Linked DNA regions of Ammoniphilus sp. CFH 90114. Each later gene encodes a partner of the first gene's protein in a complex. Links are inferred from orthologs where the notes say so. Each region holds a gene or a part of one and is shown on either strand. Other genes may lie near its edges. The genes, in order: dnaG and dnaB.

What was found.
Region 2: the proteins of dnaG (region 1) and dnaB are in contact, whole or in part, in a crystal structure (PDB 2R6A), measured with the Geobacillus stearothermophilus proteins. The link is inferred for Ammoniphilus sp. CFH 90114 from one-to-one orthologs. Residues at the interface, in WP_049624496.1 of Geobacillus stearothermophilus: Lys456, Leu457, Leu458, Pro459, Ala460, Asn463, Ala464, Leu467, Leu535, Leu536, Ile537, Ala538, Gln544, Glu545, Asp548, Tyr549, His552; in WP_033016901.1 of Geobacillus stearothermophilus: Ser13, Glu15, Ala16, Gln18, Glu91, Leu92, Asp94, Ala95, Val96, Pro97, Thr98, Ala99, Ala100, Asn101, Tyr104, Tyr105, Ile108.

The regions. Positions count from the first base shown.
Region 1 is NZ_SDLI01000001.1:216,269-226,406, forward strand. What follows is about bases 7,268-10,138. They hold dnaG (DNA primase), read left to right. Parts: upstream 7,268-7,723; coding sequence 7,724-9,553; downstream 9,554-10,138. Other genes in these bases: EIZ39_RS01140 (YaiI/YqxD family protein), read left to right, coding at 7,268-7,445; rpoD (RNA polymerase sigma factor RpoD), read left to right, coding at 9,576-10,138. In the rest of the region: cdd (cytidine deaminase), read left to right, coding at 1-378; GTPase Era, read left to right, coding at 371-1,273; EIZ39_RS01105 (YqzL family protein), read left to right, coding at 1,436-1,576; DNA repair protein RecO, read left to right, coding at 1,611-2,396; EIZ39_RS01115 (DUF4342 domain-containing protein), read left to right, coding at 2,380-2,688; EIZ39_RS01120 (HPr family phosphocarrier protein), read left to right, coding at 2,992-3,270; ade (adenine deaminase), read right to left, coding at 3,279-5,024; transcriptional regulator CcpN, read left to right, coding at 5,242-5,895; EIZ39_RS01135 (pyruvate, water dikinase regulatory protein), read left to right, coding at 5,939-6,754; more of EIZ39_RS01140, read left to right, coding at 6,993-7,267. UniProt on the Escherichia coli protein: RNA polymerase that catalyzes the synthesis of short RNA molecules used as primers for DNA polymerase during DNA replication.
Region 2 is NZ_SDLI01000003.1:225,472-228,342, forward strand. It holds dnaB (replicative DNA helicase), read right to left. Parts: upstream 2,174-2,871; coding sequence 827-2,173; downstream 1-826. Other genes in the region: EIZ39_RS08730 (adenylosuccinate synthase), read right to left, coding at 1-588; rplI (50S ribosomal protein L9), read right to left, coding at 2,200-2,646; EIZ39_RS08745 (DHH family phosphoesterase), read right to left, coding at 2,646-2,871. UniProt on the Escherichia coli protein: The main replicative DNA helicase, it participates in initiation and elongation during chromosome replication. Travels ahead of the DNA replisome, separating dsDNA into templates for DNA synthesis.

The DNA.
Region 1 (10,138 bases):
CAAAAAGCTCGGGAAGCGATGGATTTAGCCTATGTTCCTTATTCTAAGTTTCAAGTTGGGGCTGCCTTGTTATCGGAGGATGGAGAATTGTTCCTTGGAGGAAATATAGAGAATGCTGCCTACAGCCTATGCAATTGTGCAGAAAGAACGGCTTTATTTAAGGCGTTTTCAGAAGGGAAGAGAAAATATAAAAAGATGGCTGTTATAGCCGATACTCCAGGCCCTTGTTCTCCTTGTGGAGCATGTCGCCAGGTCTTAGCAGAATTATGCCCCCCTCATATGGAGGTTATTATGGGCAATCTAAAAGGAGATATTCTAATAAAAACTGTCGCTGAGCTTCTCCCCGGCGCATTTAGTCAGGAGGATTTACATGAATAAAACGGGTTTTAAGTCAGGCTTTGTAGCGATTATTGGAAGGCCAAATGTCGGTAAGTCAACATTGATGAATCAAGTGGTGGGACAAAAGATTGCGATTATGTCTGATAAACCACAGACAACGAGAAATAAAATACGAGCCGTTTATACGGGAGACAAAGGACAAATTATCTTTATGGATACCCCAGGAATTCATAAACCTAAGTCCAAGCTTGGTGAATATATGAATACTTCTGTAGAAGCAGCACTCAAGGAAGTTGATCTTATTCTTTTCCTTGTAGACGCGTCGGAGAAGTTAGGACCAGGCGATCGGTTTATTATCGAAAAACTAAATGAAGTAAAGACACCTGTCTTTCTTATCATTAATAAGATCGATAAGGTCCATCCTGAGACCCTTCTTCCCTTTATTGAAGAGTATCGAAGTCTTTATCCATTTAAAGAGATCATTCCGGTTTCTGCACTCCAGGGGAATAATGTAAACACGTTAATGGAGCAGATGATTGAATTGCTCCCGCAGGGCCCCCAATACTACCCAACGGATCAGGTGACAGATCATCCTGAGCGATTCATCATTGAGGAGCTGATTCGAGAGAAGGTGCTTCATTTAACGCGGGAAGAAGTCCCACATTCTGTTGCTGTCGCTATTGAGCATATGGAGCGTAAGGAAGACAGTAACGCAGTATACATTTATGCTGGAATCTATGCTGAAAAGGAATCGCAAAAAGGGATTCTAGTCGGTAAACAAGGTTCTATGCTTAAAGAGATCGGAAAACGTGCAAGGCATGATATTGAGAGGCTTCTAGGTACCAGAATTTATCTTGAGCTTCGGGTAAAGGTAAAGAAGGATTGGCGCAATCAGGACCGTCTGCTTCGAGACTTTGGCTTTCAAATGGAATAATGGCAAAATTTCCTAGGCATATGATTTGGGAATAGGGTCAATCTAATCTTATAGAGAAAACTAGGTAAACTTATCTTTTCCTAGATGTCTTGTGCCCTGTGATTAAGATTCTTATCAGGACCTGAATCTAAGTCAACTTCTCCCGAAAGGATGATACGGAGCATGCAAAATATTTCTTGGAACTTATTTAGTGCAACAGGAAACATTGATGCTTATCTTCTCTACAAAGATTATCAGCGCGTTCAATTTGATGGAGAGGATGAGACGGAATTATCCATAGCTTCGGAGGAATTAGAAGGGTAGAGGTTAGTTTTGACCCCGAAATGGGGGCATTACGTTGTTAGGGAAGACCGAGGGAATTATACTGCGAACCCATGATTATGGGGAAGGAAATAAAATTTTATCTGTTTTCACACAAGACATGGGCAAGGTGGGAATGATGGCACAAGGCGCGCGAAAAACCAAAAGCAGATTTGCTGCGGTTTCACAGCCATTCACCCATGCCCTTTTCTTATTTCACGTTGGTTCAGGTTTAGCTTCCTTGAACCAAGCTGACTTAATTCAATCTTTTCCCAAGATCAGAGGAGATTTATATCGGACGGCATATACAAGTTATATTCTTGAGTTAACGGACAAACTAACAGAGGAGCGCCAAAAGTATTCGGGCTTGTATAATCTGTTATTAGAATCCCTGAAGCAAATGGAAAGTGGAAAGGATAGCGAGATTATTGCAAGGATTTTTGAGAGCAAGATCCTTACCGTACATGGTTATAAACCTGTATTTGAGAACTGTGCTTCATGTCGTCAAGGGGAGTCTCCCTGGTTCTTCAGTATTACGGAGGGGGGACTGCTGTGCGATATGTGCAGAAGAAAAGATCCCTATTCGTTTCTTTTGATGGAAGGGATTCCACGGTTGCTTTCCTTATTTCAGAGGATCGATATGAGTCAGTTAGGGAAAATTAGCTTAAAAGCAGAAACGAGACAACAACTTAAAAAGGTCATGTATTTATTTATTGATGAATATCTCGGTATTCGTTTGAAGTCAAGGCAATTCTTAGAGCAACTTGATAAGATGGAGCAGGTACTGCCTAGAAAGGAGAACATAGATGGAGAAAACCCTTAGGTCCGACAGACAACAAGAATGGTTAGATGAACTGCTTCCAGATGAAGAGGACGTCTTTAAGGAGAAATCCCATCTTTATGAAGCTAGAGGAAGAGATGTTTGGGAAGTTGTGAAAGAAATTTTAAGAATGGCTAACGTGGTTAGAGTATCCATATGGCATAAAGAAAAGAACCTTGCTTCTATTCCCATCGTTTATGGTGGATTAATGACGGTAATTTTCCCCTATCTATCCGTTTTCTCTATGATATCCTTGCTTGCTCTGGACTGTAAAATTATTGTAGAAAAGAAATAAATAAAAAAATCTCCTCCTTATTCATTATGGCAGGAGATTTTTTTATTTTGCTTAGCGACTCATTTTGAAGTCAAGTATCAGAAAAGCTAAAATTCAACAAAAAATGCCTATTGTAAGCTAGCCAATTGTTCTTTATAGTAGAGATTATACAAGACATCTATGTGTAAAAAGCACCTATATAATTTCGTCATCTAAATGAAAAATTTATTTAATGGAAAACTCAATCAGATTTGCAGATGGTCAAGAAACGTTTTATCTCACCTTAGCCCATAATGTTTTCTATATTATGTAAGGAGAATAGGGATGAAAAAAGAAGTGAAAATTACACTTGCTTCCCATTGCAGTTCAGAATGTTTAGTTCGTTTTGTCCATGAAGCCAATCGATTCAAAAGCTATATTCTTCTTCATCAGGACGAGTTAGAGATCAACGCAAAAGGGTTATTAGGAATTTTGCACCTACTTAACACCTCTGAAGGTGAGGAATTGATCTTGAGTGCAGAGGGAATGGATGCTGAACAGGCAGTGGCCCATCTAAGTAAAATCTTAAGACAGCCACCTGAGTCCATGAAGGAAGGCGGCTAATTAGCCGCCTAAATTTTCTTATCTTCAATGTTGATGTGAGAGAATGAGGAAAAATCGAATAATCCTAAATCCGTAAGTTTAAGATGTGGTATGACAGGAAGAGCTAGGAAGGACAAAGTCAAGAAGGGATTAAAGGCTTGACTTGCCCCGATCGTTCGCAAGGCTTCGTTTATCAAATGGAGACGATCATAGACTTCTGTATAAGGCCGATCTGTCATTAGCCCTGCAATGGGGAGTGGGAGTGAAGCTATGACTTGGCCATCGCTAACAACAGCTAATCCTCCATGTACCTTTTCAAGATATCGTATAGCGGAAAGCATATCTTCATCATTGACACCTGCACATATCAGGTTATGTGAATCATGAGCGACAGTAGATGCGATGGCGCCTTTCTTCAAGCCTAATCCTTTCACAATGCCTAGACCAATGTTACCTGTTCGGTGGTGCCTCTCAAGTACAGCTAGTTTAAGAAGATCTTTTGTAGTAGAAGATTTAAATAGACCGTGATCTACATCCACTTCTTCAATAAGGTGGTTAGTGATTAAACTATTAGGGATAATTTCAATAACATGGCATTGGTTTGAAGTGAGAGGAATGGCTAAGCATTCATCCGTTATGGTATTCAACTTTACACTTCCGGGCAATTTCGTAGTTGCAGGTGGGTCAGGGAAAGCTGAAGAAACGATATGGTTCGTTTGATACACAAGTTGACCACGTTTATATACATGAGAAATGGATAGTGTTTCAAGGTCATCGAGTAGTACCATATCCGCCTGATATCCTGGTGCAATAGCGCCTAATTGAGACAAACCAAAGCATTCAGCGGCATGGAGGGTTGCCATTTGTATAGCGGTTATGGCAGGGATTCCTTGTTTTATAGCAAGGCGGACATTAAAGTCTATACTGCCTTCATACAGGATGTCATCTAAGTGTTTGTCATCAGTGACAAATAAGCATCTCCTAGCATTGGAGGCGGTTACTGCTGGCAACAACGCTTCGAGATCTCTAGCTACAGATCCTTGTCGTATCATAAGATACATCCCAGCGTCCAGCCGTGCCTTGGCCTCGGAGGCGGTGACACACTCATGGTCCGTCTTTATTCCAGCTGCCATATAAATATTTAACGAGTCACTTGGAATACCTGCAGCATGTCCGTCTATCTTTGCTTGATAACGGTTTGCATCAGCTAATTTATTGAGCATTTCTGGAGAGGTCGACGCAACAGACGGGAAATCCATGACTTCTGCTAAACCTAAGACTCTGGGATGATGATAAAGAGGAGCAAGGTCTTCGGCAGATAGAATTGCACCAGCATTCTCGAATGGAGTGGCAGGGACACAGGAAGGAAGCATATAGAATACATCCAATGGAATACCAACACTGGCATTAAGCATAAAATGAATACCATCTAGACCATGGACATTGGCGATCTCATGAGGATCAGCTATAACCGTCGTTACACCATGAGGAATAACCACTTTTGCAAATTCTTTTGGAGTAACCATAGCTGATTCGATATGAACATGTCCATCAATTAAACCTGGTATCAGATGACGACCTTGGGCATCGATCTCAGTTTTTCCTTCATAATTACCGATTCCAGCGATTACACCATTGGCTATAGCGACATCACCTGTCATCTCCTCGCCGGTAAAGACGTTGATAATGTTTGCGTTTTTAATGACTAGATCAGCTGGAATTTGGTGCCCGGCAACTAGGATTCTGTTTGTTAGTTCTTCTTTCCTTTTATCCAATGGTGATGTACTCCCCTTTCAAAATATAATTTTCACATCTTATGACCCCTATGGTAAAATAATACCTTATTGTTAGCTCTAGGATTCACTTTCTCTTGAGGTCTATATAGGTTATAAAAATAAATTTTGCTGAAACTAGGTGAAGAAAGTCTGTCATCAATATGTTTCATACTATATAATGAAAATAGATAATTAGTATGACATAATTGGTGCAAGGATGGTGAGCAACATCGAGCTGACAAAACGCCAGGAGCTAATTTTGGAAATTGTAAGAAATGAAGGACCTATTACAGGTGAGCAAATTGCCGAGAAATTAAGCTTGACGAGAGCTACCTTACGTCCTGATCTTGCCATCCTTACAATGGCAGGATATCTAGATGCAAGACCTAGGGTCGGATATTTTTACTCAGGTAAGAGTGCCCCTCAGTTGCTTGGTGATCTTGCACGGAAGAAGATCGTTAGAGACTATAAAGCCTTACCTGTTGTAATCAAGGAATCTATATCTGTATATGATGCAGTATGTACTTTATTCTTAGAGGATGTTGGGACATTATATGTAGTAAATGATAAAGGATATTTAGCAGGGTTGGTATCCCGTAAGGACTTATTGAGAGCCATGCTTGGTAAACAAAAGATAGAGGATATCCCCGTTAACATCATTATGACCCGTATGCCAAACATCATTACTTGTTTTCCGGAAGATAGCATCTTTGATGTAGCCAAGAAATTGATCAACTATCAGATTGATTCCATTCCTGTGGTTAAGGAAGAACGTGAAGGCGGTAAGCCTGTCTTAGAAGTCATTGGAAGAGTAACGAAAACAACAGTTACTAAGGCTTATGTAGAGCTTGCAAGCGATCAATCCATTTAAGTTGCGAGTGCGAAAGGAGGTATGACTTATTTTTGGTGACGACATAATTACAGACCCTACGGTATTTATTGTATCCGATTCTGTAGGGGAAACGGCTGAAGTGGTCGTTAAGGCTACAGCTAGTCAATTTGATGGTCATGCTATTGATATACGGAAATTTCCCTATGTAGAAGACGAGGGAACGATTAATGAGCTGGTTCTAGCAGCGAAGGAATTAAAAGCGATTATAGCCTTTACCCTTGTCATTCCAGAGCTAAGAACACACCTTAAAAACACGGCAAAAGAACAGGGTGTTACAGCCGTTGATATTATGAGCCCCATGATTGAAGCCATGGAAGGCGTTGTTCGAAAGAAGTCAAAAAATCAACCTGGACTAGTACGGCAGCTAGATGAAGAATATTTCAGGAAAGTGGAAGCCATCGAATTTGCTGTTAAGTACGATGATGGAAGGGATCCTAGAGGACTGTTGAGAGCAGATGTTGTACTGATTGGTGTGTCCCGTACATCCAAGACGCCTCTCTCCATGTACTTAGCTAATAAGAGATATAAAGTCGCTAACGTGCCCCTTGTCCCAGAAGTAGAGCCTCCTGAGGAATTATTTATGATTCCTGTAAAGAAATGTATAGGGCTGACCATAAGTCCAGATCAGTTAAACATGATTCGCAGGGAGCGGCTAAAAGCATTGGGTCTAGCTTCCCAAGCTAACTATGCAAGCTTGGAGAGAATTATGCAGGAATTGGAGTATGCCGAAAAAGTAATGAAGAGAATCGGTTGCCCGGTTATTAACGTTTCAAACAAAGCAGTGGAAGAAACATCGAATCTAATTTTGGAGATTATTAGAAAAAGAAGTCAGGGATGAACAAAAAAGTTCTCGAATGTCGAGAACTTTTTATTTTTTAGGCAGGAAAAAGTAAAAAAATATCGTATATATTATGTAAGAAAGTTAATAAATCTTATTATAACATATTTTTTTAACAGATAGGTAAGCCCTTCCGGAAAAAGATAAAAAATCATTTCGACAAATTTTGCAATTGGTTTTTCCAATTATGAAATTGAGGGAATACACCTGAGTAAAGTCGTGGGGAGAGTCGGTCGGGTTGATCATTTATGTTGATGCAGATGCTTGCCCCACCAAGTCCATCATTGCCGAGGAAGCAAGTGTTTTTAGGTTGAGGGCCATCTTTGTATGTTCGTTTGCCAATCATTTTCTACTACGGGATGAGTGGACGGAAACGGTTGTGGTAGATAAGAGCTATCAATCTGTTGATATGTTTATCACCAATCGTGTTAAACCGGGTGACTTGGTCATCACAGATGATTATGGTTTAGCGTGTATGGTTCTAGGTCGTAAGTGTTTAGCTATTAGCTCAAGAGGTAAAGAATATACTAATGACAATATAGACTACCTTCTTTCTACAAGACATCGCCAACAGAAGGAGCGTAGTGCAGGTAAGAGATCTAAAGGACCAAAACCATTTACTCCGCTCGAGAAAGAAGCTTTTCGCCAAACTCTAAAAAAATGTTTGCAACTCAAAGAAGGAGATTGTTGAATTTTGACGAATATTTTCTTTCAACATTCATTTTCATCGGATGAGGAAGAATAAGTTCTATAATTAAACTTTTCCAAGAAGGTATTAAAGCTTCCTCATAAAGGCGGTCTTGCTCCTTAAGCTACTTGGAAGAAGCTTTTTATAACTCAATAGATCTTCATTTTGGAGCATTCAATCTCTGGAGTCTTTAGTACAACTTGAAAGGATGAAAGGAAACTATACCTAAGTCCATTCTAGCTATTCAATCAGAATCAGAGAATGAGGGTAGGGGAAGATCAATGAGTCCGAGGATACCTGAAGAATTAATCGACCAAATACGGACTTCAATAAATATTGTTGATTTTATCGGACAATATGTACATCTAAGAAAGAGCGGTCGAAGCTATATGGGTTTATGCCCCTTCCACGGGGAGAAGACCCCTTCTTTTTCAGTCCTAGAAGACAAACAAATATTTCATTGCTTTGGCTGTGGGGCTGGAGGTAACGTATTCTCATTCGTTATGAAAATCGAGAATATATTATTTCCCGAGGCTATCCAGCTTCTAGCAGACAGGGCTGGAATTTCGCTGCCCCACGATCATGCTGATGATGCAGATGAAAGTGAGGAACAAAGAGAAAGACGTAAGATGTATGACGCCTATGAACTGGTTTCTAGGTTATACAATCATCTTTTGTTCCAGACACCCCATGGTAATCAAGCCAAGGAGTACTTTGAGAAGCGCAACATTGATCATGCTACAGCAGTCGAATTTCAATTAGGGTTTGCACCAGAAAGTTGGGACTTTGTTACCCAGTTCCTAGTAAAGCGCGGTTACGATTTAGCCCTTATGCAGAAGGCGGGATTATTATCTAGAAGAGAGTATGATAAGAAGCCGTTTGACTTGTTTCGTAATCGATTGATGTTTCCTATAGCTGATTCTCAAGGAAGGATTATCGCATTTGGGGGAAGAATGATAGGTGAAGGGCAGCCTAAGTATCTGAATAGCCCGGAACATCCTTTGTTCAATAAGAGTAACATTTTATTCAATCTACACCGAGCAAGAAATGAAATTCGGAAGAAGCGACAAGCCATTCTGTTTGAAGGATATATGGATGTTATAGCAGCATGGCAGGCAGGAATTAAGAACGGAGTTGCTTCTCTTGGAACATCCTTCACGGAGAGCCAAGCTAAAATAATCAAGCGCAATGCTGATCACGTACTCCTTTGTTATGACTCTGATCACGCTGGTATTGAAGCTGCAATGAAGGCTTCTGAAGTATTACTCCATGCAGAATGCCAAGTACGTATCGTAACATTAGAAGACGGCTTAGACCCAGATGATTATATAAAAAAGTATGGTGCAGAAGCATTTCAGCGACAAGTAATAAATGCAATATCCGTGACAGCATTCAAGATGCAAAACCTGCGCAGACATTATGACCTGTCCGATGAGGTTCAGCGACTACAGTATATTAACACTGTATTAGAGCAAATATCCTCGCTAACCAATGCTGTGGAACGTGATCATTATTTAAGGACTTTAGCCGAAGAATTTGATTACTCGCTTGATGCCCTAAAACAAGAACAGCGTAAGGTCTACTTTCAGCAAAAAAGGGCTGGAGGCAGGGATAAACTCGCAAAGAAATGGAATAATAGTATAAATAATGGAGTTCATTTGCCTGTAAAAAATTTGTTGCCAGCTCATTATAATGCTGAAAAAAAACTTATTGTGCTTATGCTTCATAATGAAACGTGGGCAGAAGAAATCTTAGCTAAGGTTGGCGGGAATTTTAATGTTGAGGAATTTGCCGCTCTTGCAGCCCATTTATACAACTATTATATGATGGGGAATGCTGCGGATCCAAGTAAATTCATTTCGGGACTCGAAGACGAGCGGCTCATCGAAGCAGCATCTAAACTAGCTGTTGAGGAAATTCCCGAGGAGCTAATGTCAAGGGAATTATCTGATTACATACAACAAGTACTCAATTACCCAATCTTATTGCAAATGGAAGAACTCAAGAACGAACAGAGAAGATTGGAGAGAGAAGGAGACAGTTTGAAGGCAGCTCAAATTGGCATCCAAATACTGCAGTTGCGCAAGTCTATCAAGCCGGTTTCCACATGAACCTAAGGAAGGAGGGAATGCCATGGCCAAAAAAACAGAAAACAAGCCAGGTGTTGTCACAGAAGTTGCTCAAGAAACAACGGAACAGAATCTTGAGCAAGTAAAAGATCAATTGGTCGAAATAGGAAAGAAGCGTGGGGTTCTCACCTATAAGGAAGTAATGGAGCGTCTATCCCCTTTTGAACAAGATTCCGATCAGATGGATGAGTTTTATGAATATCTATCTGACCAAGGGGTAGAAATGATAAACGAAGCCGAAGAGGAAGAGGATATCGTTCCCGAGGACGAGATGGATGACGAAGAGGAATTCGATCTGAATGATCTATCGGTTCCACCAGGGATCAAGATTAACGACCCTGTTCGTATGTACCTAAAAGAGATCGGTCGTGTGCCATTGCTTTCTGCAGATGAAGAAATTAATCTGGCACAACGCATTGAAAAAGGGGATGAGGAAGCGAAGCGTAGGTTAGCCGAAGCTAACTTGAGGCTAGTGGTTAGTATTGCTAAGCGCTATGTAGGGCGTGGTATGCTTTTCCTTGACCTAATTCAAGAAGGAAATATGGGACTCATAAAAGCTGTTGAAAA
Region 2 (2,871 bases), on another replicon or contig:
GATAATATCAGCAACAGCTAGGTATTCTTCCATAATAGCTTCTGCTTCAAATCCCTCGGTTTCATATACTTTTTCTAAGATGCGGTTCTTTTCTTCTAAGTTTCTTCTTAATTTCTTCTCAAACTCATCTCGATCCATTAAATCAGCCATACGGATCCCAATACGAGCTGCCTTGTCCATATAAGCCGGTCCAATACCTTTTCCAGTTGTACCGATCTTATTTGCTCCCTTACTTGTCTCTTCCACTCGGTCCAACTTCAAGTGGTAGGGCAAAATAACATGAGCACGATCACTAATACGCAAATTATCTGTTTTCACATCATGACTATGTAAATACTCAAGTTCTTGAACTAAGGCCTTCGGATCAACGACCATTCCGTTTCCAATAACACAAATCTTATCGTTATAAAAAATCCCAGACGGGATGAGATGTAATTTATATTTTTTCCCGTTAAATACAATCGTATGTCCAGCATTGTTTCCACCTTGATAACGAGCCACTACTTCCGCTTTTTCCGCCAAATAGTCGGTGATCTTACCTTTTCCTTCATCTCCCCATTGGGTACCTACAACAACTACAGATGACATTCTCTCGACACCTCCTACTCAAATAACAAACATACCTAGTTTACAACCGATGATTGATCATGTCAATGAAAACACGAACATTTTTAAAAACTAAAATTTATTTGTTCGTCTAAAATTCACTTATCTATAGGTTTTGCTTCTTTTTACTTTTCTACACCTAGCCACTAAACTTAGATGTTCCTTCCAAATATTTCTCGATTTATCATAAAAAAATAGGCGGGGGTATACCGCCTATTTCCTAATGCTCTTGATGCGATTGATCTAAACTCACGAACTTATTAAATTCCTTAAGAAATGCTAGTTTCACTGTTCCTGTTGGACCTGCTCTGTGTTTACCGATAATGACTTCAATAATGTTCTTTTCTTCTGTTTCCTTATCGTAATAATCCTCACGATACAAGAACGCTACAATATCCGCATCCTGCTCAATTGCCCCGGATTCACGAATATCCGATAGCATCGGACGCTTGTCTTGACGTTGCTCTACCGCACGGCTAAGCTGTGACAGAGCGATAACAGGGCAGTTTAATTCACGCGCCATGAGTTTAAGTGTACGGGAGATCTCGGATACTTCCTGCTGACGATTGTCCCCGCCGGCTTTTCCTGAAATCAACTGAAGATAATCAATAAGAACTAAACCAAGGCTTCCTTGCTCTTGTACTAAACGGCGGCACTTGGAACGAATATCAGCAGCAGTAACCCCTGGTGTATCATCAATAAAGATAGGCGCCTTAGATAAGGTTCCGATCGACATCGTTAACTTGCGCCAGTCCTCTTCTTCTAGATACCCCGTTCGTATCTTCCCTGCATCAATATTACCCTCAGCACAAATCATACGCATAACCAACTGCGCAGCACCCATCTCTAAGCTAAAAACCGCAACACTCTCACCCGCTCGAGTCGCGATATTCTGTGCCACGTTAAGGGCGAAGGCGGTTTTCCCCACCGCCGGACGGGCAGCTAGAATAATGAGGTCACTTCGGTGTAAACCTGCGGTCATCTTATCTAAATCCGGGTATCCTGTTGGAATTCCTGTGATCTCTCCTTTTTTCGTTGAGAGCATCTCAATACGTTCGTAAGCTTCCATAAGGACATTACGAATATGTTGAAAACCACCCTTAGACCGTTTCTGCGAGATTTGCATGATGTTCTTTTCTGCATCTGAAAGCAAATCACCAAGGTCTTCCGATTGGTTATAGCCATCTGTTACGATCTTCGTCGCTGTTCGAATCAATTGGCGAAGTACAGCCTTCTGCTCAATGATTCGGCAGTAATATCCAATATTCGCAGCGGTTGGTACGGAATTAGCTAGGTCCGTTAAGTACGTAACTCCCCCAACATCCTCTAGCTGTTTCTTGTTCTCTAAGGCTGCGGTGACCGTCACAAGGTCTACAGGTTCCCCCCGTTCGCCCAGTTCTACCATCACTTGATATATTCGTTGATGAGACGGACGATAAAAATCATTAGGTGTCAATATCTCACTGGCTGATACTAAGGCTTCGTGCTCCAAAAAAATAGCCCCTAATACGGCTTGTTCAGCCTCAATATTATGGGGCGGAGTTCGATCAGCAAGGATATCGCTCACAGTACTCACCTCGCTAGTAATATCGATTATTTTTCTTCTACGACGTGAATATTCAGAGTCCCCGTTACATCTGGATGCAATTTCACAGGAACCTTCGTGTATCCTAGAGTCTTAATCGGTTCATCCAATAGTAATTTACGTTTATCAATATCTAGCTTAGCCTTCTTCAAGGCATCAGCAATTTGCTTTGTGGAGACGGCTCCGAATAGGCGGCCGCCCTCACCTGTCTTTGCTGGAATTGTAATCGTAACATGTTCTAGTTCCTTTGCAAAGACCTCAGCTTGTGCCTTTTCTTCCTCTTTCTTCTTATCCGCACTCTTTTGACGTTGTTCATAAGTCTTTACATTCCCGCCGGTTGCCTCAACAGCTAAACTTTTAGGGAAAAGAAAATTACGAGCATATCCTTCTGATACCTCAACCATCTGACCTTTTTTTCCTTGGCCTTTTACATCTTTTTGCAAAATGACTTTCATTATTTTGCACTCCCCTCTTCATGATATTTCTTAATGATACCTCTTAATTTCTTAACGGCTTCATCAATAGACATCTCTTTCACTTGGGTTGCGGCATTCGTTAGATGCCCTCCTCCTCCCATCTGCTCCATGATCATCTGTACGTTGATATCACCTAAGGATCGAGCACTGATGGCAATCATGTTATCAGGACGCTTACATACAACGAAGGAGGCCTGTATGCCT